DNA from 2 places in the Ralstonia sp. 25C genome. Region 2 is predicted to be linked to the other one. Evidence: riboswitches for the same ligand, from Rfam matches in the RefSeq annotation. Region 2 holds a riboswitch; the other holds the start of a gene.
What was found. Region 2 has a riboswitch for cobalamin ahead of ACS7SF_RS00975 (HoxN/HupN/NixA family nickel/cobalt transporter). Riboswitches for the same ligand answer to the same signal wherever they lie in the genome.
Positions count from the first base shown of each region.

Region 1 (15,895 bases), 730 kb from region 2:
GCGTGTCCTGCTTGTTGTCGCGCAGGTGGCGGATGTACTGGAACAGGTCGAGCGTGGCCATGCGGTCAGGCGTCACCATCAGCACCGACAAGATCTGCGGCGTAAGCTCGGAGCGCATCTCCTGCTGCGGCAGCTTGACCTGCTCGCCACGGAAATCGGGGGCCAGTGCATCGGGCGCGCCCGGCACGGCCTGGACCGTGTCTTGCGGCGTCACCGAGCCAGCTTTGCGCGGGAATTCGATGAAATGCGTCTCGGTGACGTCGCTCAATTGCCAGTTCTGGTGGCCTTGATAGCGCGCCTGCTGCGCCACCCGAATCGAACTCAGTCGATAGTCCGCATCGAATTCATAGATGCGCAAGCCCTTGATGGACTGATCCGGCTGCAGGCTGCCCACGTTGACGAAGCGCGTGACTTCACCGCCGCTGCCGTCCGGCTTGGCGGGGCCGCGGTCCTTCACCCACACGCCAGAGCGGAAGCCCGCCGACACCGTCGCGCCCAGCGCTTCCAGGCGGACCTTCTGCGCGTATTCCTCCGCCTTCGGGCCAATGAATTCACCAAAAATGTACGTCACCAGTGCCAGCGGCAGCGCAATCTTGAACAGCGACAGCAGCGCGCGTTTGGTGTCGAGCCCCGCCACGCGAAAGATCGTGAACTCCGACTGGCTCGCCATCTGCGAGAACACGTAGATGGCGCTGATGAGCGCCGCCACCGGAATCACCTCATACACGCGCGTCGGCGCTTGCAGCATCACGTGGAAGAAGGCGATCAGCGTGGTGTAGCGTCCGACCACCGAGCCCAGTTCGCCCAGCATGTCGAAGAAGATGAACAGCGCCAGCACCGCAAACAGGATGAAGACGAACACGCCGTAGATCTGGCGCGCGAAGTACTTCTCGTAGACCGGCATCTTCATCACGCACCCGCCTTGGTTTGTGCCGAACGGGGTGCAAAGCCCAGCAGGGCGAAGATGCCCTTCAGGCCCGCCGCGCTGTAATGGCGGAAGCGGAACAGCAGCATCGCGCAGATGAATGCCGCCAAGTGGATTGGCCACCAGGCCATGAACACGTTCATCTTGCCCTGCGAAACCCACGCCTGCGACAGGTTCAGCAGGTTCGAATACGTCAGGTAGATCAGTACGGCAAAGATCATGGGCGTGTAACGACCCAGACGCGGGTTGACGTACGCCAGCGGAATGGCGATCAGCACGAAGTTCAGCGCCAGCAGGGGCAGGCCGATCCGCCAGACCAGTTCACCAAGGTTTTCGGGTGTCGGATTGGAGAGCAGGTCCGCCGTCGAGCGGCTCTTGGTCGGCAGGTTGGCGTCGGTCTGTGGCGGCTTGTTGGCCACCTTGACACCGTATTTGTCGAATTCGACGATGCGGTAGTCCAGCTTGCCGGGCGTGCCTTCATAGCGGCGGCCCTTGTCGAGCACCACGAAGCGATCGCCGTTGGGCGTGGTCGTGAACTCGCCCGTCTTGGCCAGCGCCACGCCGATCTTGTCTTGTTCCGCGTTGGCGACGAACAGGTTGCGGGCGTGCTTCATGCCGCTATCGACGCCTTCGATGAACAGCACGTAGTTGCCGTGCGCGGGCTCGATGAAGCGGCCGGCGGAGATCATCGACAGCACGTCGCGCTGCTCGAAGCGGTCTCGGAACAGCGCGCTCTGCTGGTTGGCCCACGGCCAGCCGAACAGCGCCAGCAGCGCCACCAGCACGATGAACGGCAGCGAGAAGCGCAGCACCGGGCGGATGAAATCGGTCAGGCTGATACCCGAGGTGAACCACACCACCATCTCGGAGTCCTTGTACCAGCGCGTGAGCACCAGCAGTACCGAGATGAACAGCGTGGCGCACAAGAGAATCGCAAGATAGCCCAGCGAGGCCAGGCCGATGAGGAGCAGGACGTCGTTCGGGTTGGCCTCGCCGTTGGCGGCCATGCCGAGAATGCGGATCACCAGAGTGGTCAGCATGAACGTCAGCAGCACGAGGAAGACGGCGCCGGCGGTGAAGGACAGCTCGCGTCGCAGGGCTTGTTCGAAAATCATGCGGATGCTGGAAGGGAGGGCGAGGTCTAGACCCAGGTTGGGACCGCAGTTGGGACGATAGGTGCCCCATCTGGGTTCCATCGGAGCCCCCGCGCAAAATCGCGGATAATGTGGGCTTTCGTTGACTCGCCTCATAGAGAGAAGCGCGATGGAATTTAGCACAAAAGCCCTGGACTGGGCCAAAGCGGGCGCCCTGGCGGCCAAGAGCGATTGCCTCGTGATCGGTCTGTTCGAGTCGCAGACCCTGGCCGGCGCCGCCAAGGCGCTGGACGTGGCCACCAAGGGCCTGGTCACCCGCCTGATCAAGCTGGGCGACTTTGAAGGCAAGCGCGGCACGTCGCTGCTGCTGCACGAAGTGGCCGGCGTGGGCGCCGCCCGCGTGCTGCTGGTCGGCCTCGGCAAGGAAGCTGACTTCACCGACCGCGCCTACGCCGAAGCCGTGCGCACCGCACTGCGCGCGCTGGCCGGCACCAAGGCCGCCAACGTGACGTGGACGCTCACCGAGCATGCCGCGCGCGACAAGGACACCGCCTGGGCCGTGCTGACCGCCGTCACGCTCATCCGCGAAACCAGCTACCGCTTTATCGAGCGCCATCCTGAGCTCAAGAGCAAGCGCGACAAGAATGGTGCCTCCAACGGCCTGCGCAAGGTCGTGCTGGCCGTGTCGGCAGCCGATGCCAAGGCTGCCAGCGTGGCCGCCGCCCGCGGCACCGCCATCGCCAACGGCATGGACCTGACGCGTGACCTGGGCAACCTGCCGTCCAACATCTGCACGCCGACGTACCTGGCCAACACCGCTCGCCAGATCGCCAAGGAATTCAAGCTCAAGGTCGAAGTGCTCGGCCGCAAGCAGATCGAAGCCCTGAAGATGGGCGCCTTCCTGGCCGTGACCAAGGGCAGCGAAGAGCCGCCGCAGTTTATCGTGCTGCGCTACGAAGGTGGCCCGGCCAAGCAGGCGCCGGTGGTGCTGGTCGGCAAGGGCATCACGTTTGATACCGGTGGCATCTCGCTCAAGCCCGGCGAGGGCATGGACGAGATGAAGTACGACATGTGCGGCGCGGCCTCGGTGCTGGGCACGCTGCGTGCCGTGGCCGAGATGGGTCTCAAGCAGAACGTCATCGCTGTGGTGCCGACCTGCGAGAACATGCCGAGCGGTGTCGCCACTAAGCCGGGCGACGTGGTCACCAGCATGTCGGGCCAGACCATCGAAATCCTGAATACCGACGCCGAAGGCCGCCTGATCCTGTGCGACGCGCTCACCTACGTGGAGCGCTTCAAGCCGGCCGTGGTGATCGACGTGGCCACGCTCACGGGCGCCTGCATCATCGCGCTGGGCCACATCAATACGGGCATGTACGCCCGCAGCGATGCGCTCGCGGATTCGTTGATCGCAGCGGGCAAGCAATCGCTCGACACCGCCTGGCGCATGCCTCTGGACGAGGAGTACCAGGAACAGCTCAAGTCGAACTTTGCCGACATGGGCAACATCGGCGGCCGCCCGGCCGGCAGCGTAACGGCCGCCTGCTTCCTGGCGCGCTTTACCGAGAAGTACGACTGGGCCCACCTCGACATTGCCGGCACCGCCTGGAAGAGCGGCGCGGCCAAGGGCGCCACCGGCCGCCCGGTGCCGCTGCTGACGCGCTTCCTGATGGACCGCGGTTGATTCATCCGAGGCTAAGCACCGTATGACCCGCGTCGATTTCCACAGCAACGTGCCCGGCAAGCTGGCCTACGCCTGCCGGCTCGTGCGCAAGGCTTACGGCGCGGGCCAGAAAGTCATCGTGGTGGGCGATCAAGCGGCGCTGCAAGCGTTCGACACGCAGTTGTGGACCTTCAGTCAGCTCGATTTCCTGCCGCATTGTGGCCTCCGGCACCCGCTGGCCGACCAGACCCCCATCCTGTTGGCCGACGTTTCCGAGCCGCTGGACGACGCCCCGCATCACGACATCCTCGTCAATCTGTCGAGCGAGCCGCCGCCGCTGTTTGCGCGCTTCGAGCGGCTGATCGAAATCGTGGGTGACGACGATGCAGACCGCGCCGCCGCACGAGACCGCTTCCGCTTCTACCGCGACCGGGGCTATCCGATTCAACACCACGACGTGGGGCGCGCATGAACGATCCCAAATCGCACGCGGACAACAACATCCCCGTTCTGACGGAAATCGTCGACCTGGATGACGCTGCGCCCGTGGCCGCGCCTGCTGCAGCACCGCCTGCGCACGTCCAATCCACTGATGTGGTTCCGCCCCTGCTGCGCGAGCAAGGCTTGGCGCCGACCTCCACCATGCCGCCGTCGGGCACGGACGCTGCGCGCGTGATGGGCCATGTGATGTGGCGCTTCCAGACCGAATGGCCGGTGCTGATCGAAACGCAATGCCGCGAGGCGCTGGAGTCGCGCCTGTCGCTGCTGACCGAGCAACTGGCGGCGGACCTCACCCGCACGCTGGAAGCACGCTTGATGGAGTGGCTTGGCGCCGCGCTGGAAGACGCGCTCTCGACGCAACGGCACACGCCGCAGCGCTGACACCATTCCCGGCTATCATGCCGCGCACGGCGGCAGGGATGTCTCCACGTGCACCGCGATGCAACCTGCCGCGGGGTGTCGTGGTCTATCTCCCCACGCGCTACGCCGACCCGGTCATCGGGCACGAACACTTAACCTGACCCCCGGATTCATGCTCATCCATCCGCAATTCGACCCTGTCGCCCTGCATCTCGGGCCGCTCGCCATCCGTTGGTACGGCCTGATGTATCTGGCGGCATTCATCATGTTCCTGTGGTTCGGCCGGCTGCGCACGCGCCAGCCGCATATCGCCGCCGAAGGCTGGACCAGCCGCGATCTCGACGACATGCTGTTCTACGGTGTGCTCGGTGTGATCCTGGGCGGGCGCTTGGGTTACGTGCTGTTCTACAAGGCCGATTGGTACCTCGCCCACCCGCTCGACATCTTCAAAGTGTGGGAGGGCGGCATGGCCTTCCACGGCGGCTTCCTCGGGGTGGTCATTGCGATGATGGTGTACGCACGCATGCGCGGCCGCTCCTGGATGCAGGTGACGGACTTCATCGCGCCGATGGTGCCGTGCGGCCTCGCAGCGGGGCGCCTGGGCAACTTCATCAACGGCGAGCTGTGGGGGCGTGTGTCCTCGCCCAACCTGCCGTGGGCCATGATGTTCCCGCAGGCCCAGGGCGAAGATCGCGAGTGGCTGCTTTCGCACGCGCAGCAGGCGGTCACGAGTGGTCTGCAGGCCGTGTTTGACCAATACCACATGCTGCCGCGCCATCCGTCGCAGCTCTACCAGTTCGCGGGCGAGGGCGTACTGTTCTTCATTCTGCTGTGGCTGTATGCGCGCAAGCCCCGGCCGATGGGTGCGGTGTCGGGCGCGTTTCTGCTCGGCTACGGCGTGTTCCGTTTCGCCGCTGAATTTGCACGTGAGCCGGACAACTTCCTCGGCCTGCTGGCGGCAAACCTGTCGATGGGCCAGTGGCTTTCTTTGCCGATGATCCTGGCGGGTATAGCGATGCTGGTGTGGGCCTACCGACGCGCCCGCGGCAACGGCACAAACGCGCAGGCACACGCCTGACGCGGCATCGACGCAAAGAAAAAGCCACCGGGTTCGGTGGCTTTTTTCATGAGCGCGTGGCCGCTTACTTCAGCATTTGCACTGCGCCGGACACCGTCACCGTCACCTGCGCCTTACCGCCCTCGATGGGCACCGGGGCCGAATCAAACGACGCGGGCGCCGCTGCCATCCGCGCCATCATCGGGCGTGGGCCCGGGTTGTTGCTGCCCTCGCTCACGTGGACGTCGCGGATCGTATAGCTCGTGTAGCCGAACAGCTTGGTGGTCGCCAGCGCCTTGTCGCGGAAGGCGCTCACCGCTTGGTCGATCAGCTTGGCCTCAGCCGCCGTGCGCGCCTCGCGCGAGAGCGTGAAGTTCACGTTCTGCACCTGCATCTGGTTGGCCAGTTGGCCCGCCAGCTTGGAGGCCGCGGCAAAGTCCTTCGACGTGATGCGCACTTCCGCGCGTCCGCGCCAGACGCTGATCTTGCCGTTGCGATCGGTGTTGGGGTAGATGTTGAAGCCGCCGGTTTCCGCCTGCACGCCCGACGTCCGCTTGGCCTGGGCGATGACGTCGTCCGCCTTGCGCGACAGCGCGGTGGAGATCGCGCCAGGGTCCGCGCCTTCCTGCTCAGCGCCCAGCGTGAGGGTGACGGTGTCGGTGGGCACTTCTGCCACGGCCTGCGCGTCCAGTGACAGTACGCCTGAATGCGCGCCCGAATGATTCGTCTCCGGTGCGGCTTGTGCGAAAGCAGTCGTCATCATTGCGGTCCCCAAAATAGTCGCGGCCAAGACGGATTTCATTGTGTTCTCCCAGAAAGGCAATGTGATGCGTCTGACCGGCGCCTAGGCGCATCGTTCATCACGTTTGTAACAAAACCAATCGCGGGTGGGCGATTCACTCGGGATCACGCATCAATTTGGTGGTGATGTAGCGCCACTGCGCTGGTGTGACCGGCGTGATCGACAAGCGGTTGCCGCGCTGGAGCACCGTCATGTCGGCGAGCGGCTCCTGCGCGCGCAGTGTGGGCAGGTCGATCAGCGCGCATTTGCGCACGAACTTCACGTCGACGAGCATCCAGCGCGGCGCTTCAGGTTTGGATGCTGGATCGTGGTAGTGGCTCTTCGCGTCGAACTGGGTGGGGTCGGGGTAGCTGGTGGAGCAAACTTCCGCCAACCCCGCGATGCCCGGCTGCGGGCATGAGGAGTGATAGAACAGCACGCCGTCGCCGATGCGCATGCGGTCGCGCATGAAGTTGCGTGCTTGATAATTGCGCACGCCGGTCCAGGGCAGGGTGCCTTCGGTTTGCAGCGTGTCGATGCTGGCCTCGTCAGGCTCGGACTTCATCAACCAGTATTGGGCGGCCATCGGCTGGGGTGTACGGGCGGCGTACGGAAGTGACGGTGTGCGCAGCATAGCAACACCGCTAGGGCCTTGCCATTGGCGACGCGGGACACCCATACGCAACGGCAGCGCGCAAAGAAAAAGGCGGTAGCGCACGTACATGCACTACCGCCTTTGTTGGGTCCCCACCTTGGCCGCTAGACCCGCATCCTGAACCCAAGTGAGGTTCAGAGTGGCAGCGGAAGCCGCATTTTGGGTACATCACCGGCACAGGGAGCACACGACTTGCGTCGCACGCTATGCGCTGGAAGACGCGCTCGCCCACACGGCATATCCCGCACCAAGCAAATGCTTATCGGTTCAAGGAATTAATGGCCATGGCGAACCAGGCAGGGAAACTGTCAGACGCATCACCACGGGTGGCCATGATGATGCGTCTGAGAGATTCATTGCAGGCAACCGGTTTGCTGACCCTGTAGCCGCTAAAGCCTTATGTTATAAGGGTTTGCGGGAGCTGGCCGGTAGCCATTGGGTGACACTATACACCCCTTCGCATCCGAACCCAAGCCCGGATGCGATCCGGTTACAAAGACGTTGTGTTGCGTCAATCGTGGGGTGAAAGGCCGCTTAAATGGCTTCTCCGTACTGGCGCAGGGCCTCGTCGGCGCGGGCATTCAGTTCGACTAGTTTTGAGCGGATGGAGTCGATCGGCAGGGCGGCATCGGAGGCGGCCTGGCGCTGCATCGAGAGCAGATCCGATGCGATGCTGATAGCGGCCATGACGGCGATGCGTTCGATGCCCTTGGTGTTCGAGCCGTTCTTGATGCGCGTCATCTGGTTGTCGACCATGGCGGCGGCTTCACGCAGCGCGGCTTCGTTGTCGGCAGAGACGGCAAACTTGTAGGCCTGCCCGGCGATGTTCACTTCAATTTGCTTGCTGCTCATGCTCAGGACTCCGAGTGCGGGGCGGGGGCGGGCGTCGTGTCTTCGGCGCCGGCGGCCTGGCCGAGGAGGTCAAGCTGGCGGGCATCGGTGGCCGTGGGCAGCTTGTCGAGAATCGATTGGATGCGCAGTTGCGCTTCTTCGATCTTGGCATTGAGCACGCTGCGATCGGCGACCATGGCGTCGCGCTCGGTCTTGGAGACTTCGGCTTCTGCGGTCAGCCGCTCGACTTCTGCGCGCAGGCGCTGGTTCTCGGCGGCAAGCGCATCGGCGTGACGGAGCACGCGCGCGAACTTGTCGGCAAGGTGTTCGAGTTCGTTCAGCATTGGGTGTCAATCAGAATCGAGTGGGGGGATTTTAGCCGATCGTTGCTGTTGCGCCTGTCCTCCATATGGATGCGCGAAGCGAGGCGGTAACGGGGTGACGGGATAAACACAACGCGCGGCCGGGCTGTTGGGTAGACCTTTTCCGGTAAACTGCCCGGCGTCCTGGTGCCCGCAGCACCATCTGCAGTTAAACGGGAAGCAGGGAGCGCCCACCCCAAGTGACGCGCCAACCTGCGCTGCCCCCGCAACGGTAAGCGAATGTCGCGTGTGCCCGCCATCTCTCGCAAGAAGAGGAGGGCGCCGCGCGGACTGTCCAGACAGCCACTGTTCCTTCGGGAATGGGAAGGCGGACAGGCCGCTTCGCCAGCCCGGATACCGGCCAGGACGGTGGATCTCAAAGAACCGGTTCACGATCCTACTGCGCGGCCCGATCTTGGCCCTGCGATGCTCGCCGTACTCATGTACGGCTGCGCTTCTCGGGCCAATCTCGGACCGCTCGCGACGGATCATGAACCGGTTCTGAGCCGATGTGTGACCTGGGAGGGAACCGCATCGAGATCCTGCTGCCAACGACCTGCGGGGGAACGGGTCCGGCTGACGCTTCTTTCTTTTCAACATGAGCTTGATAACAAAGCGGCCACTCTGGAAGACCCAGACGGCCACGCGCGCGCTTGCCAGCGCGCTGACGGGGGTTCTGGCGGGTGCGGTTGCGCCGGCCCTGGCACAAACCAATACGCAGACAACGACCACGCCAGTGGGTGAACTCAATCCGACGGTGGTGACTGCGTCACGGAGCGAGCAGCGCTTGTCCGACGCGCTGCCGCACACCACGGTCATCAGCCGTGCGGACATCGAGCGTTCGCAAGCACCCGATGCCGTAACGCTGTTGCGCCGCGAGGCCGGCGTCGAGATTGCGCAGAGCGGCGGCCCGGGCGCCACTGCCAGCCTCTTCATGCGCGGCGCAAGTTCCAACCAAACGCTGATTCTGATTGACGGCGTGCGCGTGAGTTCCGGCACGTCGGGCAATGCGCAGATCGATCAGCTGATGGCCGACCAGATCGACCATATCGAGGTCGTGCGCGGTAACGTGTCGGCGCTCTATGGCTCGGACGCGATCGGTGGCGTGGTGCAGATCTTCACGCGCAACGGCCGTGGGCACGCGCCGCTGGCCAATGCCGAGATCGAGTACGGCGCGCGCAACACCAAGCGTGCGCAGGCGGGCATCAGCGGCTCGCTGGGCGAGGGCGGCGATACGTCGTTTGCGGTGTCGGTGTCGGAGTTCAAGACCAATGGGTTCTCGACCATGAACCCGCAGCAGGCACCCAATGCCAACCCGAACGACAACCCTTACACGAACAAGAGCGTGTCGGCGCAGCTGTCGCATCGGTTCTCGGCGGACTGGCAGGCAGGGGTGACGTACTTCCAGACCTGGGGCGATGTCAGCTATGACAACGCCTTTGGTGTGCCGAGCGACATCAATACGTCGCACAACGTGGTGCGTTCGATGTCGGCGTTTGTGGACGGCAAGATCACGCCGGACTGGAAGACGCGTGTGACCCTGTCGCAGGGCGATGACCGCAACTTGAACTTCACCAACGGCGTACTGCAGACGCCGGCGCGCTTCAACACGCGCAACCAGACGGCGAGCTGGCAGAACGACTGGGCGTTCCTGCCCAACCAATTGCTGAAGATTGGTCTGGAGCATCAGCAAACCAGCATCGACAGTGATGCTTACGACGTGGCGACGCGCAATGTCGATTCGGCTTACGTTGGCTACGAAGGCAAGTTCGGCCCGCACCAGTTGCAGTTGAACGTGCGGCGTGATCGCTACTCGGATTTCGGCGGCGCCAACAGCTACTACGCGGGTTACGGCTTTTCGTTCAACCCGCAGTGGAAGGCCGTGGCGAGTGTGAGCAATGCTTTCCGCGCGCCGAGCTTCAACGAGCTGTACTACCCGTTCTTCGGTAACCCGAACGTGCAGCCGGAGAAAGCACGCTCGGTGGAAGGCGGTATTGAATACAGCAGCGCGATCGGCCTGGTGCGTGTGACGGCGTTTGAAACCGACTACAGCAACCTGATTACGGCCGTATGCGACGCGTCGTTCAACTGCGCGGCGGCCAACGTCAACCGTGCACGCGTGAATGGGGTGGAGAGCTCGTACCGCGGTTCGCTCTATGGCGTGGACCTGCGTGCCAGCTTTACCATGCAGAACCCGCAGGATCTGTCGGCCAATCAACTGCTGTCGCGCCGGGCGCGGCACTTCGGCAGCGTATCGGCGTACAAGACGTTTGGGCCGTTCTCGGCGGGCGTGGAGTGGAATGCGGCGGGGGATCGCCGGGATTCGACCCGAATGCTTGGCGGTTATGGCTTGCTGAATGTGGTTGGCCGATATCAGATCACGCAGGACTGGGCGCTGTCGGCGCGCATTGAGAACGTGACGAACAAGAACTACCAGTTGATCTATCCGTACAACACGGCATCGCGTGGGGTGTTCTTCACGCTGTCGTGGCAACAGCACGAACCGAAACGATGAGCACATCTGCACTGCCCGCGCGCGGCTTTGCCTGGCGACTGTGGTCGCTGCTGGCGCTCGCGTGCGTGGTGGTGCTGGTGGCGTCGTTGATGCTCGGCAGCGTGAGGTTGTCGCCCGCCGAGGTTTGGCGGGCCTTGATTGGCGGTGGCGATGGCTTGGCTGCAGGCATCGTCACCGAGTTGCGCCTGCCGCGCGCGGGCGCTGCATTTGCCGCTGGCGGGCTGCTGGCCTTTGCGGGCGCGTTGATGCAGATGCTGTTGCGCAACCCGCTGGCTGATCCGTATGTGCTGGGGGTGTCCGGCGGCGGCGCGGTGGCGGCGCTCACGGCGATGCTGTTTTCGCTGCCGTGGTGGGGCGTGCAGGTTAGCGCTGGTGCGGGGGCATTGCTGTCGATGGCGCTGGTGGCTGCGTTGGCGCGTCAGCACCTGTGGCGCGGCGAGCCGGGCGAGGCGAATGCGCGCTTGCTGCTCGGCGGCGTGGTGATGGCCTCTGGCTGGGTTGGGTTGATTACCTTGATCCTCACGGTTGCACCTGAGAACAAGCTGCGCGGCATGATTTTCTGGATGGTCGGCGACCTGGGTGGCGCCGATCGTTATGTGGGCGCGTTAGTTGCGCTCGCTGCTGCGGTGGCCGTGGTGCTGCCGCATGCGCGCGATCTGAACGTGCTGCTGACAGGCGAGACGCGCGCTCGCGCGCTGGGCGTGCCCGTGGCGCGCGTGCGGGCGCTGATCTACGTGGTCGCCTCGCTGTGCACAGCGGTGGCGGTGACGATTGCCGGCTCCGTCGCCTTTGTCGGCCTGCTGGTGCCGCATATGGTGCGCCTGGCGTGGACGCGCGACGTGCGTATCCACCTGCCTGCCACGGCGATGGCGGGTGGCGGTCTGCTGATGCTCGCGGACCTGATCGCCCGCACGCTGATCGCCCCGACGCAACTGCCCGTGGGCGTGATCACCACCATGCTGGGCGTGCCGACGTTTCTCTACCTGCTGATGCGGAGTGGGCGATGAGCTGGCTGCGCCGTGTGCCCACGCCCGACGTGTTTGCGCGCATGGACGCGCCGCCTGAATTCGCGTTGCACAATCTGCGTGTCACCGTGGATGGGCGTGTGTTGATCGAGCGCTTGTCGATGACGGCTACTGCCGGCCAACTCTGGTGCGTTGTCGGTCCAAACGGCGCGGGCAAATCGACGTGGCTTTCCGTGCTGGCAGGCCTGCGCGCGCCGGACGGCGGCACCATTGCGCTCGACGGCATGCCGCTTGCCGACTGGCCCGCGTTGCCGATGGCCCGCCGCCGGGCGTTCTTGCCGCAGACGCTGCATGACACCTTTCCGATCACCGTGGCCGACGTGGTGATGACGGGCCGCCACCCGCACCTCGCGCGCTGGGAGTGGGAGGGGGATGCCGATACACACGCTGTGGATGCGGCACTGTCTGCGCTGCAGTTGCAGCCGCTTGCCCAGCGGGATGTGCGCACGCTCTCCGGCGGCGAGCGCCAGCGCGTGGCCATGGCGGCCGTGGTGGCGCAGGACGCGCGTGTGCTGTTGCTCGACGAGCCCGTTGCACACCTCGACTTGCATCAACAGATTGCCGTGCTCCGTCTGCTGCGCGAAGGCTGCCGCAAGCACGGCTGGTTGGTAGTGCTGACGGTGCACGATTTGAATCTGGCGCGTCGCTTCGGCACGCATGCCTTGTTGATGGACGGCGAAGGCCATACCACTGTAGGCCCCGTCGCCGATGTCCTCACGTCCCAACACTGCGCACGCGTGCTGCGCACCCCCATTGCCGAGGTGGCGGACGGCCACCGCACGGCGCTGATTCCGGATGATCCCGATGACGATGTCTGACATGCAAATCCCTTCCTTCGATCCGACGCTGAACACCCGCTTGCGGGCGATTGTGGATAGCAAGACCAAACCGCTGGGTGCGCTGGGCCGGCTGGAAGCGCTGGCGGTGCAGATTGGCCTGATCCAAAACACCGAATCGCCGGTGCTCACGCGCCCGGCCACGGTGGTCTTTGCCGCAGACCACGGCATCGCCCACGCGGGGGTGAGCGCTTATCCACAGGCGGTGACTGCGCAGATGGTGCTCAACTTCATCGCGGGTGGCGCGGCCATCAACGTGTTCTGTCGTCAGCATGGGTTTGCGCTGGAAGTGGTGAACGCCGGCGTGGCCGCGCCGCTATGGACGCCTGATACGCCAGGCCTGGTCGATGCGCCCATCGGTTCCGGCACACGCAACTTTGCCGAGCAGCCCGCCATGACCGCCGACGAGCGCGACCGTGCCATGGCACTTGGCGCACAACGTGTGGCACACCACGCGGGGCTGGGCACCAACGTCATCGCGCTGGGCGAAATGGGCATCGCCAACACGGCTGCCGCCGCGTGCCTGATGGCGCGGCTGTGCGATCTGCCGGTGGCGCAATGTGTTGGCCGCGGCACAGGGTTGGACGATGACGGCGTGGCCCATAAACGCGCCGTGCTGGAGGCTGCGCTGGCCAAACATGCTGACGCGCGCGAACCGCTGGATGCGCTGGCTTGCTTTGGCGGATTCGAAATCGCGGCGATGGTGGGCGCGGTCATTGAAGCAGCCCGGCGGCGCATGGTCATCCTCGTCGATGGGTTTATTGCTACGGCGGCGGTCCTGGTAGCAGCACGTGTGGCGCCCGCCGTGCTGCGCTTCTGCGTCTTCGGCCACGCGTCGGATGAGCGCGGGCATCGTGCGCTGCTGGAGGTGCTCGATGCGCGGCCGCTGTTGTCGTTGTCGTTGCGTTTGGGTGAGGGGACCGGCGCGGTGCTGGCCTATCCGCTCGTCGTGTCGGCGGTGGCGTTCCTGCGTGAGATGGCGACGTTTGCCAGCGCAGGCGTGAGCGAGCGTTCTGCGTCATGAACGTCCTGCGAGAGCACTGGCAGGCGTTGTGGACGGCAGTCGGGTATTTCACCCGCATCCCTGTGCCGGCGTCGGTGGGGTTCTCGCAAGCGGGGTTGAATCGCGCGGCGCGTTACTTTCCGTTGATCGGCTGGCTGGTCGGGGCAGTGGCTGCTGCGGTGTATTGGCTGGTGTCGCGCACGGTGCCGGCGGCGGGCGTGGCGGTTGCCGTGTCGATGGTCGCCACGCTGTTGTTGACGGGCGCCTTCCACGAAGATGGCCTGGCCGATTGCGCCGATGGCTTTGGCGGCGGCTACACGCCCGAAGACCGGCTGCGCATCATGCACGACTCGCGCATCGGCGCGTTCGGGGCCATTGCGGTGTGCATGGCGCTCCTGCTCAAGTGGCAACTGCTGACGGCGATGGCGCCGCACGGGTTGGCGATCCTCGCCGCGATGGTGGCGGCCCATGCCGCGAGCCGCGCTGCCGCTGTCAGCTACTTGCTCACGCACGATTACGTGCGCGCTGAGGGCAAGGCCAAGCCCGTCGCACAACGCATGCGTTGGAGCGATGCGCTGTGGGCGGGTGTCTTCGGCATCGCCCCGTTGTTATGGTTTGGGTGGGTGTGCGCGGTGCTTGTCGTGGTCGGGTTGAGCATCGCGCGCTGGCTCCTGGGTTGCTACTTTGTGCGCCGCATTGGCGGCATCACGGGCGATTGCCTGGGGATGGCGCAGCAAGTGTTCGAATTGCTGATTCTGTGGGGGCTGTTGGCATGGATTTCATCCTGATCCGGCATGCGCGGCCCGCCATGACGGCTGGCCTCTGCTATGGCCGCACCGATCTGCCGTTGGAGGATCCGATGGACCCCCATCCTTCGGCCATCGTCGACAAACTCAGCGCGCATCCGCCGCACCGTTTGCTGGCCAGCCCGCTGCAACGCAGTCACCTGACGGCGCAGGCGATCGCGCAGGCGGCTGAACTGCCACCTATCGAGATCGACGCGCAATTGATGGAGCTCGATTTCGGCACCTGGGAAGGCTGCCAGTGGGACGACATCCCCCGCGCAGAAGTCGACCGCTGGGCGCGTGACCTCGTGCATGGCAATCCGCATGGCGGGGAATCGGCAGCGGAGTTGCTGGCCCGCGTGACGACGTGGGCGGATGCCGTAGCAAGCATGCCCGCGCCCGACTCGTGCGTCTGGGCGGTGACGCATGCGGGCTGCATGCGGGCGCTGGCGGCGTACTGGTTGCAGCGCCCGCTGGCGGAGACGTTGCAATGGCCGCTGCAATGGGGCGGGGCCTGCGGCTTTCGTGTGCAGCCGGGTGGCGTGCCGGTCTTGCTGTTCTGGAACCGTTGACGCGGATGCGGATCGGTTAGTGGCGTGCCGCGTTCGCGGCTTGCGTGCCCAGGCGGCGCGTGCGCGCCAGCTCCAGGTCTTCGCACAACTGCGCGGCAGCATCGACGAGGCGTGGGCCGAAACGGTTCATCAGATCGCCATTGATGCTGAACAAGTTGCCGCGCTGCACGGCCAGCAGGCGCGGCCAGCGCTTCCACCCGTCGAGCGTGTCGATGGGGCGGCTGCCTTGCGTGGCGCCCATGCTGGCCGTCAGCAAGACTTCGGGGTTGGCGGCAATGACGGCCTCAGTCGACACGGTGGGCACCAGCAGCGGCTCGCTGGCGAACACATTGCGCCCACCGCACAGGGCAAGCATGTCCGAGAAAATGTGCTGGCCGTTGAGCGTCATCAGCGGCTGTTCCCACACCTGATAGAACACCGACACCGGCGGCCGGCTCGCATAACGATTGCGCAGCGTGTCGACGCGCTGGCGGAATTGCTGGGCGGCGTCGTGGGCGCTGGCGCGGGTGTCGAGCAGCGTGCCGAGCGCCTCAATCGAGCGGGGAATATCGCCCAGTCGATGCGGCTCCGAGAAGAACAGCGGAATGCCCAGCGCGCGCAGACGATCGATCTGCTTTTGCGCATTTCCGTGGCGCCAGACCACGACGAGATCGGGTTTGAGGGCAGCAATGCGCTCCAAGTCGAGCGAGCGGTTGTCACCCACGTGCGGAATGTCGCGCGCGGGCGGCGGGTAGTCGCTGTAGCTGACGGTACCGACGATGCGCGCGCCGCCACCGGCCGCAAACAGCAGTTCGGTTGCGTGCGGCGCCAGGCTCACGACGCGCTGCGCCGGGCGTTGGAGCGTGACAGTGGCACCGCTGTCATCGTTGACGGAAATGGCGGCAAGCGCCGGTGCCATAGCGAGCAACGCAGCCAGACCAAGCGCGGCCA
Region 1 is NZ_CP196737.1:940,425-956,319, reverse strand. It holds gene lptG (LPS export ABC transporter permease LptG) at 1-910, opposite strand, end outside; gene lptF (LPS export ABC transporter permease LptF) at 910-2,040, opposite strand; gene ACS7SF_RS04440 (leucyl aminopeptidase) at 2,189-3,703, shown strand; gene ACS7SF_RS04435 (DNA polymerase III subunit chi) at 3,726-4,154, shown strand; gene ACS7SF_RS04430 (DUF2486 family protein) at 4,151-4,564, shown strand; gene lgt (prolipoprotein diacylglyceryl transferase) at 4,716-5,621, shown strand; gene ACS7SF_RS04420 (SIMPL domain-containing protein) at 5,686-6,402, opposite strand; gene ACS7SF_RS04415 (EVE domain-containing protein) at 6,497-6,967, opposite strand; RNA gene ssrS (6S RNA) at 7,122-7,342, opposite strand; gene ACS7SF_RS04405 (cell division protein ZapA) at 7,571-7,888, opposite strand; gene ACS7SF_RS04400 (hypothetical protein) at 7,891-8,211, opposite strand; cobalamin riboswitch at 8,358-8,609, shown strand; gene ACS7SF_RS04395 (TonB-dependent receptor domain-containing protein) at 8,828-10,744, shown strand; gene ACS7SF_RS04390 (FecCD family ABC transporter permease) at 10,741-11,751, shown strand; gene ACS7SF_RS04385 (ABC transporter ATP-binding protein) at 11,748-12,587, shown strand; gene cobT (nicotinate-nucleotide--dimethylbenzimidazole phosphoribosyltransferase) at 12,574-13,629, shown strand; gene ACS7SF_RS04375 (adenosylcobinamide-GDP ribazoletransferase) at 13,626-14,396, shown strand; gene cobC (alpha-ribazole phosphatase) at 14,381-14,965, shown strand; gene ACS7SF_RS04365 (cobalamin-binding protein) at 14,982-15,895, opposite strand, start outside.
Region 1: linked by a shared signal. The riboswitch ahead of ACS7SF_RS04395 (TonB-dependent receptor domain-containing protein) and the one ahead of ACS7SF_RS00975 (HoxN/HupN/NixA family nickel/cobalt transporter) in region 2 are both predicted to bind cobalamin.

Region 2 (15,895 bases):
TCTTGTGGGTGACCCCGAAGCCAGCGCGCATACAGCCGGTTGCGCGCAGCGGTGAGCTGCCGATTGATCTGATCCTGCTCTGGCAGACCGCGCAACCGGCGCACCGGATCCTGCGGAATCACGGCCAGCGCCAGCGCCTCCGGCAAGGTCAGCTTGGCGACAGGTTTGTCGAAGTAAACGAGGCTGGCCGTCCCGGCTCCCTCCACATTGCGGCCATATGGCGCATCGTTCAGGTAGGCCTCGAGAATCTGCCGTTTGGAATAAAAAAGCTCCAGTTGCACAGCGCGCGCCACCTGCCTGAGCTTTCCGAGCGGCGTGCGCGTGTTGATCTGCCACAGGGAGCGCGCGAGCTGCATCGTGATGGTGGAGCCGCCCTGGGGACTGCCACCCCGCACGTAGGTCACCCAGGCTCCGCGAGCAAGCCCATAGGGGTTGAAGCCCGCGTGCCAATGGAACCAGCGGTCTTCATGCAAGAGCACTGCCTCGACCAACTGGGGCGACATTTCATCGAGGGGCACCCATAGCCGGTAGCGGTCATCCTTGGCGAGCGCGAGCCGCAAAAGCCGCCCCTGATCGTCTAGCACCGCAATTGACGAAGGTTTCCAGTCGCGCAGCGGTGGATGCGGCCAGAGCCGGCATGTGACCAGCGCCACCACAATCAGCAGCGCCCCCACAAGCCAGTTCTGCCAACGGACCACCCAGCTAACCAAGGCACGCAACACGTTACGGTGCCCTCACCACGTTGAGCGCCGAACCACCTGGCGCCTGCGCCTGCACCCGTCGGTCATACATCGACTCACCATAAGCCGGCGGCACGATGAAGCGGCCTGCGTTGGTTGCCTTGATCCGGTAGACGAACTCGCGCACGTCGGCCAAGGCGGTGCCGTAGATGACCACGCGGTCCTCCCGCACGTCTGCGTACTGCGGCTGCCAGCTCGACCCGGGCAGCCCGATTGGTGATCGCCACGGAGCCTGCGCGGCATTGGCTGCCGCATCCTGATCGCTCTGCGGCTCGCCCTCCGCCGGTTCTGTTGCAGGTGGCGGCGTGATCACCGGGTCGAACCCGCCGGGCAGCAAATCAACGATGGCCACATTGCCAAGGCTCTTGGTATCCGTGGCACGGATCTTCAGGTGCACATCCACTTCCTGGCCGAGCGTGATCTTGTCCAGCGGCTTGCCATTCGCGTCGGTGTACTCGCGGACGATCTCAAGGCCGCTCTTGATCGCCTGGGTCGGCGCCGTACGGTCATAGCCGCTCTGGCTGGTGATCTGCCATGCGGGCAGGTTGCTGCCATTGACAAAGCGCAGTTGCGACGCGGCGGCACTCCACGTTCCTGAGCGCATCGCGCCGCCTTGAACAGACGAAATGTCCTTGGCACTGCCATCTGCACGGACTTCCTCAATCGCCAGCTTGTCGAGGCCGCTGGCGTTTTGCGAAGCATAGGCTTCAAGTGCCAGGATCGTCATGGCCGACGACAGGGTGTTGAAGCGATTGTGCTGGACCGGTCCGACAAGGTTGTCCAACACGCGCGGCGACAACGCCCGCACCCGCTCGGGGAAGTGCTTGGACAACAGGTACAGCACGCTGGCATCGCGTGTCAGCGGATCCAAGTAATAGCCATAGGCATACGGCTCGTCGCGCGATGGCTTGCGCTCCAAGACTTCCTGCGGCCCGGCGATCAGTCGGCTCGCCTCCTTATCCTGCTTGAGCAATTGATACGACGCGGCCAGCCAGCCAGCAGCGAGATCGCTTTTCCATTCGTTCGGGAAGGCGTCCTGCAAGCGCTTCTGCACAGCTGCCAGGCTGTTGGTCGTGACATTCCCTTGGCGCGTGAGCAGATAGACGGCATAGGCACGCTGACGCAGTTGGTCCAGCGTGCCAAGACGCTCATCGGCTGCAAGCTGCTGGAGGTATTGCGTGCCGGCATCGAGCATCTCCTTCTGCACGGCGATGCCATGCTCGCGGGCGTCAAGCAGCACGTGCATCGTGTACGCAGACACAAATGGATCGGCATCCGGCGTTGCAGACCACACACCAAAGCCGCCCTGCGCGTTCTGTCGCGCACGCAGCACATCCAGAAACTGCGCCGTTGCCACCGCACTCGCACCGTTCGCATCAACCGGCTGAGGCGCGAGTGCATTGCGCAGCGACGGCGTGGAAATCCACTTGGAGGCGAACAACCGTGGCACCGCAGCGCTCACGACCTGTTCACTGCAGTAGTGCTGGTAGTTCACAAGATAGGACGCCAACCCTTGTGACAGCACCAGCGGCCCCGTGGACATGCTTGCCTCGCGCGCCGCATAGGCGTCGTACATCTTGCGCAAGTTCGGCAGGTTCGCCTTCTTGTCAGCATCGATACGCGCCACGTCAAGCTGCGTGCGGAAGGCTGCCGCAGGCCGGATCGATACGTCCACACTCTGCTGCGCCGACTTGCTGCCAGCGCGTGCACTAAAGGTCAGGCTGCCCGAGCCGAGGGTATCCGTGGCCTTCACGCGGAACAGCGCCACCCCTTCGTGCATGGATGCTAGCGTCAGGTTCTGCGTAGCCGGCCCGACCACTTGCAACTGCGGGCCAACTTTTAGCGTCACCGCGATCGGCATCGGCTTGTCGCCCGCGCCTGCCACGTTGTTCGCCACGCCAACGCTCACCTCGGCCTCATCGCCTGGCGCCAGTGTGGTGGGCACATTCGGCGACAACACGAAGTCGCCCCGCACAGTGGTCGCCGTCTCATAGGTACCGACCAGATCGGGCGACACCGACACCGCCATCACGCGCAGCTTGCCGTTGAAGTAGTCCGGTACGGAATAACTGAGGCGCTTGTCACCATTCACGTCAACGATGCCCGACCAGTACACCACCGGTTTGTCGCGCTTGCGCTTGAACGGATTGAGTTGTTGACCGATCGCGTCATCGGCATCACCACCCGGTGCAGCCATCGACATCAGCTTTTCGAAGTCGGGCAGGATCAGATCCAGAATCTGTGACGTGCCAACCTCCAGCATGCGTTTGCGGAAAAAGTACTTCAGCGGATCGCCCAGCTTGTAATGCGCGACCTGCAGGATGCCTTCGTCTACGGCAAACACCACCACCTTGCCTGGCCGTGAGGAATGCACATTGAACGTGACCGTCTCGCCCGGCTTGACCAACGCCGGCGCATCCACCTTCAGCCCATTGCGACGGGCATCCATGTTCACGGAGAACGGCACCACGCCATAGCTCAAGGGGCTCATGAAGATCTCGTCAGATGACGGATCCCGGATGTACTGCACGTTGATATAGCCGTTGCCCTCAAAGCCGGCCGGCACCGTGATGTGTTGCACTGAGCTGGTCGTATCGGCATGGAACCACGCTTGTGCATAGACCTTGTCGCGTTCGATCGTGATCAAGCCACTGCCCGCATACGGCGCGCGGATCGCCACCTCCACGGATTCGCCTGGCTTGTAGTCGTGCTTGCTCAGGCTGATCTGCAATTCGGTGTTGCGGTCGAGCGAGCGCGATACATTCGCCTCGCCGGTCACGAGGTATTGAATGCGGTTCACCTCCACGCGATCCGCATTGCGGATGACCAGCGCGTAGTTCCCAGGCTTGTCGGTGCGGAGCGAATAGTCCAGACCAGCGGAGGGAATCGTCAGCGGCTTCTCGTCGACGGGCACCTCCTTGAGCCGCGAATCGTACTTGTAGGCGCCGGAATCCTGCTTGGTCAGCACCGATACATAACGCAGCTCGACCAGTTGGGCGCGCAGGTCCTTCAAGTCGATTGCCTTCGCACGCGGGTCGATGGCGACGAGCTTCACCGTACGCGGGCTGCCGCGCTTGACATAGCCCAGGTCATCGACCGACTTGAAGCCGACGAGCCAGTCGTTATTCGAGACGATCCCCTGCGCGTTGGCCGCCACGTTGCGGCCGCCCTCGGCTTCGAATGTCTTGGACTGGAAGTACAGCTGATATGTGGCGTCGGCGTACTTCTTCAGGTCGAGGTCGAACTCCGCATGCCCCTTGTCATCTGTCTTGCCATCTTGCAATTGGGTCGTATAGCCCTCTCGCGCACGTCGCGCATCGAAGAATTGGTAGCCCGGCCAGCTGCGGAACGCAGGCCATGCGGGCCGCAGCGTCAGCGTTGCTGTCACACGGCGGTTGGCAGCCGGCGTGCCAAACAGGTTCTGCGCATCGACAACGCCCTTGAGTTGATCTGGTTTGACCCAGCCTTCGGCCACCTGTTGTGACAGCTTGGCCTCCACCTTCATGCGGTCGGGCAGAAACTCCTTGATCTGTACCGTGGTACTGCCAATGGGCGCATCCACAGCCTGACCGTTCTTGACGATATAGAGGTTGACGGCCCAGGTGCCCGTTGGCGCGGTCTCGGCGGGCGTGTAGTCGAGCTCGGTAAAGCCGGAGGCATCCACCGTGACCGGCTGACGCTTCACCGTCATGCCACGCGGGTCGACGATCTCCGCTTGCAGCGGAATGCCTGCCGGGCTACGGGCCCAACTGGCAGCGCGCACGATGAGGCCGACGTGGAACTGGTCACCTGGTCGATAGATACCCCGGTCGGAAAACAGATACGCCGACAGTTGCCCCTGGTTGGTCGCATTACGCTCTCCGCCCACGTCGAAGCGAGAGAAGTCCAGTTGTCGATCGTTGCTGCTGATCGGAAGGAACGACAAGTCGTCGCCCTTCTTGACCACGTACAGCTTTGGACGCTTCTCCCGCTCCAAACCCTTGAAAGTCGGGAAATGCACGACGCCATCAGCGCCCGTGGTTTGCGTGTACAGCGTCTGCCCGTTGACGGCCATCACCGACACCGATGCGGCCGCCACCGGCCGGCCAGTGCGGATCGATTGCACGAACACATCCTGGCTGCCGTCCAGCGCACGCTTGACCAGCATGCCTAGGTCTGTGACGACAATCAGACGGGTGTCGGTTGGTACTTGGCCATCACCGCCATCGCCGGCTTCAGTCTCTCCATTGCCGTCCGTACTCGCATCAGGCTGTGTATCGCTGCCAGCCTCATCCGCATCCTTGGTCTTCTTGTCGGCTGCGGGGTCATAGCCTGACAAGTGCAGTAGGAAGACGCCACGCTTGCCATTCTTCAAATACTGGCCAAGATCGATGCCCTCGTAGTGGGCCTTGCCCGGGTCGGTTTGCGGGAAGGCAAGCTTCTGCTCGAAACGCTCGACGATGTGGTCTTCACCAAAGCTGTAGCTCAGCTGAGGTCGTGCATAGGTGCCTTGGTTGAAACTCACCAGATGCTGAAGCTGGTCCGGCTTGACGCGACCGATCTCAAGCTTCATCCCGGGCAGGTTGCGAGACACCACCGAGATACGTTTGCTGCCGCTCATGGAAAGTAACGAACCATCCGCCATGAAGCGCAACAGCTTCGGGTATTCGGGCACCGTAAATACCTGCTGCACAGCCTTGCCCAGCTCGTATCCGCCGAATGACTTCAGGCCGGCATTCACGCGCACGTAAATGCGTTGCCCAGGTTGCGCGCGATATTTGAAGCTCTGCAGCGGCGCATAGTCTTCTTCCGTGGGTGTCAGTTCGAGACTGAGCGCCTGCGATTGTCGCAGCACGTCTTCGCTCACTTCCTCGGTGTTCCAGCCATATGGCGGCTCTTCGTCCCCCTGGCTGACGCCGGGTTTGCGCTTGGGCAACACCCAGGCCTTGACCAAGCCAGCCAGATCGCCGCCGCGCACCGCACCGTTCATCTCCGCCAGCAACACCTGTTCAGGCTCATAGCGGTCGTTGTCGACCAATGTTGGCGCAAGCTGGTTGACCGCCAAGCTGTACAGCCCCGGTACGCGGACAGACGTCTGCTGCGGTGCCTTGGTGCCATCGCCACTACGGATGCTGCGAACGCCTTCATCCAGCGTCAATCGAGCCGACACATCGTCGCGTGGAATATCGAGTTGCTGGGAATGCACCCACGCATTGAGCTTTGCCGCGTCGTACGTCACGCTGAAGCGCAGCGGTGTGGCCGTTTTTCCATCGCGCCCGACCAAAGCCAGCGCAACACGCTTCTCGAACTGGGCCGCATCCACTGGATAGTTGAACCGAATCGGGAAAATCGTCTTCTTGCCCGCGGCGTTTTGCGGGTCTTGATAGAACTCGCTGGTGCCGAATTGCACGTTAAACGTGGGCACATCGAAACTAAGATGGTCGTCCGCCAGCAGCACGTGCGGCGCAAAGGCCTGCGCAACGTTAAAGCTCACCTCAATATGTGCACCAATTGACCAATCAGCCGCCGGCATAAAGCGCAGCGTCCGGTCATTCAGCCATGTCCAATCGCCCTTCAAGGCGGGCTGCATTGAAATGCCGTTGCCGGCCGGCTTACCCACCACTTCGATGGGCGCGGCGGAGCGTGAGAACTCGATGTCGAGCGGATGGACGACGACCTTGGGCTTGCCTTCCTCATCCGCATAACTTGTCACGGCTGGCGCCTTGACCTTGAATGTGATGCGCTCTGGCTCGACCGGTTTGGGCCGGTGCTGATACCAGTGCCAGCCATAGGCACCGGCCACCGCCAGGGCAATCGCCGCCACCAAGCCACCGCCAAAATGCCACGGACGACGGCGGGCTGCCGCGACCATCGTCGGCATCCAAGTGGGCGCAGACCAGGCAACACTGCCGAATATCGGCCGCAATACACGCGCAATCAGCGACAGCAAAAAGCCAATGACCCGAACGGGCAATCGCAGCAAAAAGCGCAGCAAGTCCATTGTTATTGTTCCTTAATAAGAACGTGCTGCCCGAGCGGCCACGCTCCCCAATATGCCGAGCGCCCTGCTTAGCTTTGCTGGGCGCTTTTTCTTTGAATCCGTTGCAGGCGCGATTATCAGCGAGAAGCGGGCGAAAATATCCGTATGTGCGACTGCGGCAACACTGTTTGAAAAAAACACCTGCATATGCGGCATGAAAATTGGAGCAGCCAACATTGCCGTTGCTCTTTGATGTTGAATGCGCCGAAAGGACTGAGCGTCTTGGTCAGATGCCACACATCAGCGACCGCGTCTGGACGAGCTCACCCTTTCTCGGGAAAATCAAAGCCCTGCCAACGCAACCGCTGGCAGAACCGGATACCGGACACTTCAAGGGCACTATGACCGACAGCACCCCGCAAGCAGTTCAAGCCCGCGCCTCCATTCGCGGCCTCGCTGGCTCGCTCATCCGAGAAGTCGCCAACAGCGGCATGGGGCGCACCGATGTCCTGCCCTTCTGGTTTGGCGAATCCGACCAGACGACCCCCAGCTTTATCCGCGATGTGGCGGCGCGCTCGCTGAGCGAGGGCGAAACGTTCTACTCCCAGAATCTGGGCCGCCCCTACCTTCGGGAAAGCATCGCCACCTACCTTTCGGAGCTGCACGGCCGCCCCATCGGCGTGGACCGCATTGCGGCGATCAGCTCGGGCGTCACGGGGCTGATGATTGCATCGGAACTGCTACTGTCCGTGCAGGATCGCGTGGTCGCCATCACGCCGTTGTGGCCCAACGTGTGCGAGATCCCCAAGATCCTGAGCGCGCAGGTCGAGCGCGTTCCGCTCGCTGTTCGAGATGGCCGTTGGACGCTCGATCTGGATCGGCTCCTCCACGCATTGACGCCCGACACCAAGGCGTTGATCGTCAATTCGCCCAACAACCCGACCGGCTGGACCATCGACGAGCCAAGCATCACGGCCATCCTGGCGCATTGCCGCAAGCACGGCATCTGGATCCTCTGCGACGACGTGTATGAGCGGCTGGTCTACGACACCCGCCTCCGTTCAGCCCCTTCGTTCCTGAAGCGCTATGAAGACGGCGACCGCATCATCTCGGTGAACAGCTTTTCCAAGGCGTGGTCCATGACGGGCTGGCGCGCCGGCTGGATGGTTGTGCCAGAAACGCTCTCGGCAGACCTGGCCAAGGTGATCGAGTACAACTTCTCGTGCATGTTCGAGCCCGTGCAGCGCGCCGCATCGGTGGCACTCCAGCATGGCGAGCCCGAAGTCGCGCGGCTCCGGGGCATGCTGGCGCATACACGGTCGCTGCTTACAAACGCGCTGGCCGGGCTACCGGGCATTGAGGTGCCGGATGCCGGTGGCGCGATGTATGTCTTCTTCCGCCTTGCCGGCCATCACGACTCGCTGGCCCTGGCCAAGCAGCTGGTGAACGACGTGGGCCTTGGCCTCGCGCCTGGTTCGGCGTTTGGCGACGAGGGCAACGGCTGGCTGCGCTGGTGCCATGCCGTCAGCTCGGATGCCAAGCTGCTTGACGGCGTCGACCGGCTCGCCCGCTTTCTCGCTCGCTAGCAGGCCTGGCACGGCCCGGGGCCAGGGCCAGGGCCCAGGTTCACAGGCCCACCCTCATCGCGTATGATCCGGCGACGAATGATGGTGCCCTTTCAGGGTGAAACGGGAACGCGGTGCAACGCCGCGGCTGCCCCCGCAACTGTATGTGACGAGTCCACATCACGCAGGCCACTGGATGCTTCCGGGAAGGCGATGTGAGGCGATGATGCACAAGCCAGGAGACCGGCCATCACCTCTTGTCAACGTGGGATGAACCTGGGCGGGGTGTACCGGGGGATACGCAAAATGGCCTGGCCGTTCTGCTCTTGTGGTCCGATCTCGCGGCGATGACCTTGCAAAGAGGCCGTTCATGGCATCGCCGCTCCTGCGCCGTTTCGCTTCACCCTCTCGTACGCCAGCCAGTCTGCTGGCGATTCTGATTGCCTTCAATCTGCTTGCCTGGGCATGGGCGCTGACCGCCTTTGCCGGACAACCCGCGCTGCTCGGCACCGCGCTGCTGGCCTACATGTTCGGACTGCGGCATGCCGTCGATGCCGACCACATCGCCGCCATCGATAACGTCGTCCGCAAGCTGGTACAGCAAGGCCAGCGCCCCTTTGCGGTCGGGTTCTTCTTCTCCACCGGCCACTCGACGCTGATCGTGCTGGCGGTGCTCGTAGTCGTGACGGCAAGTTCCGCCATGGGCGCCCGCCTGGGCGAATTCAAAGAAGCCGGCGGCGGCATCTCGACGGCCATCTCCGCGCTCTTCCTGCTAATCATTGCGCTCACCAACCTCGTCATTCTCCGCTCGGTGTGGAAGCAATTTGTTCGCTTCAGAAGGGGCGAACCGATCCGCAATGAAGACATCGACATGCTGACGTCCGGCAACGGTTTCCTGGCGCGGCTGTTCCGCCCGATGTTCAAGCTGGTCACCAAGAGCTGGCATATGTTTCCGCTGGGGTTCCTGTTCGGCCTCGGGTTCGACACCGCGACCGAGATCGGCCTGTTCTCGATCTCGGCGGCGCAGACGCCCAAGGGTGTGCCGTTCCTGTCGGTCATGGTGTTCCCCGTGTTGTTCACCGCTGGCATGGCACTGATCGATACGCTGGACAGCATCCTGATGGTGGGCGCGTACGGCTGGGCGTTCGTCAACCCGATACGCAAGCTCTGGTACAACATCACGATCACGCTGACGTCGGTGCTGATGGCCTTCGTGATCGGCTCCATCGAGGCGCTCGGCCTGCTGGCCAACCGCCTGGGCCTGAGCGAGGGCCCGTGGGCATGGGTTGCCATGCTGAACGAGCGGCTGGCGGAGTTCGGCTATCTCGCCATCGGTCTCTTCATCCTCAGTTGGGCGCTCTCCGCAGGCATTTACAAATGGAAGGGCTACGATCGGCTGCCATCGCCGGCGCTGATGAAGGGCGACGCACCATGAGAACGCACGATCGGCATGTCTTGATGTGTACCGGCCCGCGTTGCACGGACAACACCGCCGACAACGAAAGCAGCGCGGAAGCCATGTTCAAGGTGCTGGGCCAAGCCATCGATGCGTGCGAGGGCCTGCGCGTCAAGCGCACCCGCACCCATTGCTTCGCCGTCTGCAAGCAGGGGCCCATCCTGGCGGTGTATCCGGATGGCATCTGGTATCGCAATGTCGACGCGGTCGCCATCCAGCGCATTGTCAGCGAGCATCTTGTGGGCGACTGCCCGGTCGAGCCGCTGATCTTTCATCGCCTGGGTGTTGGCGACGTTGAATCGGAGCCGGCTGTATGACGGCGCGTACCTCCCCCCGCATCGTCTTGCTCAGCCACGCCGGCACCGACCTGACCGCGCTGGCGCGTGCGCGCACCTCGTTGCCCGGCGACTTTGTGGACGTCGATGCGGTGAACCTGCAGTCCATCGACAGCGCCGAGCGCATGGACGCCCTGCTCGCCACCACCCTGCTGGAAGCTCGCGTCATTGTGGTGCGATTGCTGGGCCGTGCGAATGATGTGCCGGGCTTCGACACGCTGCGCAAGGCCGCATCGACGCGCCGCCAAGCCCTGATTGTTGTCAGCGGCACGGGCGAGCCCGACCCCGAGCTGGCGGCGCTATGCAGCGTTCCGCCGGCCTTGCAGCATGAGGGGATGGCCTACCTGCAGGCGGGCGGCGTCGGCAACATGGCACAGCTGCTGCGCTGCCTGTCTGACCGCTTGTTGATGACCGGCTTCGGCTACCTGCCGCCGGCTGCGTTGCCCGAGCACGGCATCTATCACCCCGAGCTGCCCCTCCAAGCTACGCTGGCGGACTGGACAGCGATCCGCAACCCACAGTGGCCAACGGTCGGCATTACCTTCTACCGGGCCCACTGGCTCAGCGGCAACACGCGCTTTATCGACATGCTGGTCGACATGCTGGCCGAACGTCAGCTCAACGCGCTGCCCGTCTACACCGCATCGCTGCGCGAGCTGAACACATCGGGCTTGCCCGCCGCGCTGGGGCTGTTCACGACCGAGGCGGACTGTCGAATCGACGCGCTGATCAACACCACATCGTTCGCCATGGGTGACGTGAGCGCGGACGGCCCAACGCTCCCTGGCTGGTCGGTCACGGCGCTTGGGCACATTGATGTACCGGTCATTCAGGCCATCACCAGCAGCATGACGCAGGCCCAGTGGGAAGCGTCCGAGCGCGGCCTCAATCCGCTCGATACGGCGATGAACATTGCGTTGCCCGAGTTCGACGGACGCATCATCGGCGTACCGGTCTCGTTCAAAGACACGCAGAGCGACGCACGCGGCGAGACCCACTACGTACCCTTGGCCGACCGCATGCGCCGGCTGGCCGGCATTGCAGCGCGCCAGGTGGCCCTGCGCCGCACGCCGCCGGAAAACAAGCGCGTCGCCTTCATCTTCACCAACAGCAGCAGCAAGGCCTCGCAGATCGGCAATGCGGTGGGGCTGGATGCGCCGGCCTCGCTGTTTGCGCTGCTGCATGCCATGCGCGCGCACGGCTATCGGATCGACGGCCTGCCCGAATCCAGCGATGCGCTCATCCACAACCTCATCGACCGCGGCGCCTATGACGAGGCCTACCTGAGTGCGGATCAGCTTCGGCATGCGGTTGCGACGGTGCCGGCGGCGCGCTACGCAGCGTGGTTCGACCAGTTGCCGCCGACGCTGCAGCAGCGGATGCGCGAGCGCTGGGGCGAGCCCCCGGGCAGCGCGTACGTCCACGAGGGCAAGCTCGTGTTTGCGGGCATGGAATACGGCAACGCCTTCGTCGCACTGCAACCGCCGCGCGGCTACGGCATGGATCCGGATGCGATCTATCACACGCCAGACCTGCCGCCCACGCATCACTACTACGCCCTGTATTGCTGGCTGCGCGATGAGTGGCGGGCAGACGCCATCGTCCACGTTGGCAAGCACGGCACGCTGGAATGGCTGCCCGGCAAGGGCGTCGGCATGTCGCAAGACTGCTTTCCGGATGCGCTGCTGGGCGATATGCCCATGCTCTATCCGTTCATCCTGAACGACCCAGGCGAGGGATCACAGGCCAAGCGCCGCGCGCATTCGGTGATCATCGATCACCTCACCCCGCCGATGACGACCGCAGACATGTACGGTCCGCTGGCGCAACTCACGCAACTGGTGGATGAGTACTACCAGGTTGAAATGCTCGACCCGGCCAAGCTGCCGCTGTTGCAGCAGCAGATCTGGAACCTCATCAAGGAAGCCCGGCTCGATACCGATCTGGCGGCGATGCGTAATCACGCACATGAGCACGCAGATGAGCACGACCATCCCGCACAGGCCGGCAAATATCGCCCGCTGCCGACCAAGGCAGCGATCGCGCCTGTCGGGAAAAAGACTGGCGCAGCGAAGTATGGTCTGGCCCCCGCCGGCAAGAAGCAGCACGCCCATGGCAGCCACGGTCACCACCATCATCATCATGACCACGACGGCCATCATCACAGCCATGATCATGATCACGATGACGATCACCACCACGGCCACAGCCACGACTGGGACGCCACGCTGAACCAAGACGGCGTGCCACAAACGCTGGCCAAGATGGAAGGTGTGGACGTCGCCCACCTGATTGAAGACATCGACGGCTACTTGTGTGAACTGGGCGCGGCGCAGATCCGTGATGGCCTGCACGTGCTGGGCAAGGTCCCCGCCGGCGAGGCGCTGGTGGACATGGTTTGCGCGCTGGTGCGCCTGCCAAATCTGTCGGTGCCGGGGCTGCCGGCCAGCGTGGCTGCCGCGCTCGATACCGACTGGACAGCATTGCAGGACGACAAGGGCCACCGGCTGGATGGCGTCTCCCCTGCCCTTGCGCAGATCGCTGGGCGAGCACTCGTCACCCGCGCTGATGCATTCGATGCCATCTCCGGTATTGGGCGGCAGTTGGTGGGCCGGCTGGCCGCGAGCGGCTTCGACGCCAATACGATCCACGCAGCGCTGGCCGACGTGCTCCCTGGCGTGGCAAGCACCGACGCGATCCAACAGACCCTCGCCTACGTCTGCGACGAGCTGGCACCCAATCTCGCGCGCACCTCGGAAGAGATCGACAACCTGCTCAAGGGCCTCGCCGGAGGCTACGTGCCTGCAGGCCCCAGCGGCGCGCCCACACGCGGTATGGCGCACGTGCTGCCCACCGGCCGCAACTTCTATTCCGTCGACCCACGCAGCTTGCCGTCCCAAGCTGCATGGCAAATCGGCACCGAGTTGGCCAATGAGGTGCTGGCCCGCCATCGCAACGAGACAGGCAGGCTGCCCGAGTCGGTCAGCATCAGCGTATGGGGTACAAGCGCCATGCGCACCCACGGCGATGACATCGCGCAGATCCTGGCGCTACTCGGTGTGCGGCCCCGCTGGCAGGCGGAAAGCCGCCGCGTCGTCGGTGTCGAGCCGATTCCGCTGTCCGACCTGGGCCGGCCGCGCATTGACGTGACGGTGCGCATCAGCGGTTTCTTCCGCGATGCGTTCCCGCATCTGATCCACCTCGTGGACGAAGCGGTGCACATGGTCGCCCGGCTGGACGAGCCGCCAGAGCAGAACTTCCTGCGCAAGCACTACTTGGCCGACCTCCAACACGAACTGTTCCGCCAATTGAAGGGCGAGGCCATCGAGCAGCGCGCGCTCTATCGCATTTTCGGCTCGAAGCCGGGCACCTACGGTGCAGGCATCCTGCCCTTGATCCAGGAACAGAACTGGCAGGACGACGCCGACTTTGCCACGGCCTACATCAACTGGGGCGGCTACGCCTATGGCCGCGCTGACGACGGTACCGACGCGCGTGCCAATTTCCGGCATCGTCTGTCTGGCGTCGAGGTGGCCCTGCACAACCAGGACAACCGCGAGCACGACATCTTCGACAGCGACGACTATCTGCAGTACCACGGCGGCATGATCGCCACCATCCGTAGCCTGACGGGCCGCCAGCCGCACCACTATTTCGGTGATAGCCACCAACCTGACAACCCCGCCGTGCGCGGGCTGAAAGAAGAAGTGCTACGTGTTTTCCGCTCACGGGTGGCCAACCCCAAGTGGATCGCCGGCATTACGAAACACGGCTACAAAGGCGGCCTGGAGCTGGCGGCCACGGTCGACTACCTGTTCGGCTACGACGCCACCGCGCATGTGGTGGACGACTGGGTCTACGAGCAGGTGGCCGAAACCTACGCCTTCGCACCCGAGATGCAGCAGTTCTTCGCGCAGAGCAATCCGTGGGCGCTCAACGCCATTACCGACCGGCTTCTGGAGGCTGCGCAGCGTCAGTTGTGGGCCGAACCGAAACCGGAAACCCTCGCTTCGCTGCGGGCGCTGCATCTGCGCAGTGAAGCCCTGCTGGAAGCGCGCGGCGAGGGCCACGCAAACGCCCACGCCAACGCCCGCCAACCATGAGACACCACTACCCGTTCACCGCCATCGTCGGGCAAGCGCAGCTCAAGCGCGCACTCTTGCTGTGCGCCATCGACCCGACGCTGGGCGGCGTGCTGATCCGGGGCGACAAGGGCACCGCCAAAAGCACCGCCGCGCGCGGCTTGGCCGATGTCCTGCCGCCGATTACCCGTGTGGCGGGTTGCACGTTCAATTGCGAGCCGGATGCACCACTGGCGGAATGCAGTGCCTGCCAGGACAATGCACGCGACGTCGCCAGCGCGCCGGTGCCCTTCGTCAACCTGCCGCTCGGCGCAACGGAAGACCGCGTCCTCGGCAGCCTCGACTTTGAGCGTGCCCTGAAAGACGGCAGGAAAGCCTTCCAGCCCGGCTTGCTGGCCGCCGCGCATCGTGGGCTGCTGTATGTGGATGAGGTCAACCTGCTTGCCGACCACCTGGTCAACATGCTGCTCGACGTGTCGGCCATGGGCCGCAACACGGTGGAACGCGAAGGTCTGGCCATCAGCCACCCCGCGCGCATCACGCTGCTCGGCACGATGAACCTGGAGGAAGGCGATCTGCGCCCGCAATTGCTGGACCGCTTTGGCCTGATGGTTGAGGTCAGCGCGCCGCGCGACCCCGCCGTACGTGCCGAGGTGGTGCGCCGCCGACTGGCGTTCGAGGCCGACCCCGCCGCGTTCATCTCCGCCTGGCAATCGGACACCGATGCCTTGCGGGCCACGATCCGCACTGCGCAACAGCAGATCGCTGCCGTTCAGTTTCCTGACTCGCTGTTCGACTTCATCAGCCAGCTGTGCTGCGAATTCGAGGTGGCCAGCCTGCGCGCGGATATCGTGATGCACAAGGCGGCGCGCGCGCTTGCCGCATTGGATGGCCGCGACGTCGTCAGCGCCGAAGATGTGCGTGACGCCGCCGCCCTAGCGCTGCCGCATCGCCGCCGACGCAAGCCGTTCGAGCAAAGCGGTCTCGATCATGACCGTCTGGATGCGCTGACACAGCAACAGCAGCGTACCCAACCACCCCCTTCTGCTGATGACGTTGGTGCCGGACACGACAACGAAACCGCCGCGCCGGAGCCTGCGGAAGACAACGCCGATGGCGCAGCCGAGCAACTATTCACGGCAATAGCAGCCGCTGAAGTCGGCAGCATCAACGTGGTGGCATTGCACGCACACGAGGCCAGCGGCCGTCGCAGCAGCATCACGGGTGTCACCCGCGGCCAGGCCATCCGCGCCGTGCCAAGCGAGGCGCCCGGCCAGCTTGCGGTAGATGCCACGCTGCGCCACGCACTGATGCGCAACCCGAGCGACTTTTCGGTGACCCGCGCAGACCTGCACGACAAGGTGCGTGTGGGCCAGCAGTCCAACCTGATCCTGCTGGTGGTGGATGCCTCCGGCTCGATGGCCGCACGCCGGCGCATGGAAGTCGTCAAGTCTTGCGTGCTCGGCCTGTTGCAAGACGCCTACCAGCGCCGCGACCACGTCGCCGTGATCTGTTTTCGGGGCGAGCGCGCCGAGCTGGTGCTACCGCCTACCCGCCAGGTCGAACAGGCAGAGCTGGCCCTGCGCGAACTGCCGACTGGCGGACGCACGCCCCTCGCGCACGCGTTGCAGTTGGCCGCCTCCACACTGGCACAGCGCGATGGCGCGACGCCGCTGCTCGTCGTGCTAAGCGATGGGCGCGCCAATATCGCGCTCAACGAAGGCGCGGACCCGTGGCAGGAGTCATTGGATGCCGCGC
Region 2 is NZ_CP196737.1:212,019-227,913, forward strand. It holds gene pbpC (penicillin-binding protein 1C) at 1-722, opposite strand, end outside; gene ACS7SF_RS00960 (alpha-2-macroglobulin family protein) at 724-6,720, opposite strand; gene ACS7SF_RS00965 (hypothetical protein) at 6,773-6,952, shown strand; gene ACS7SF_RS00970 (pyridoxal phosphate-dependent aminotransferase) at 7,101-8,285, shown strand; cobalamin riboswitch at 8,351-8,530, shown strand; gene ACS7SF_RS00975 (HoxN/HupN/NixA family nickel/cobalt transporter) at 8,635-9,699, shown strand; gene ACS7SF_RS00980 ((2Fe-2S) ferredoxin domain-containing protein) at 9,696-10,037, shown strand; gene ACS7SF_RS00985 (cobaltochelatase subunit CobN) at 10,034-14,158, shown strand; gene ACS7SF_RS00990 (putative cobaltochelatase) at 14,155-15,895, shown strand, end outside.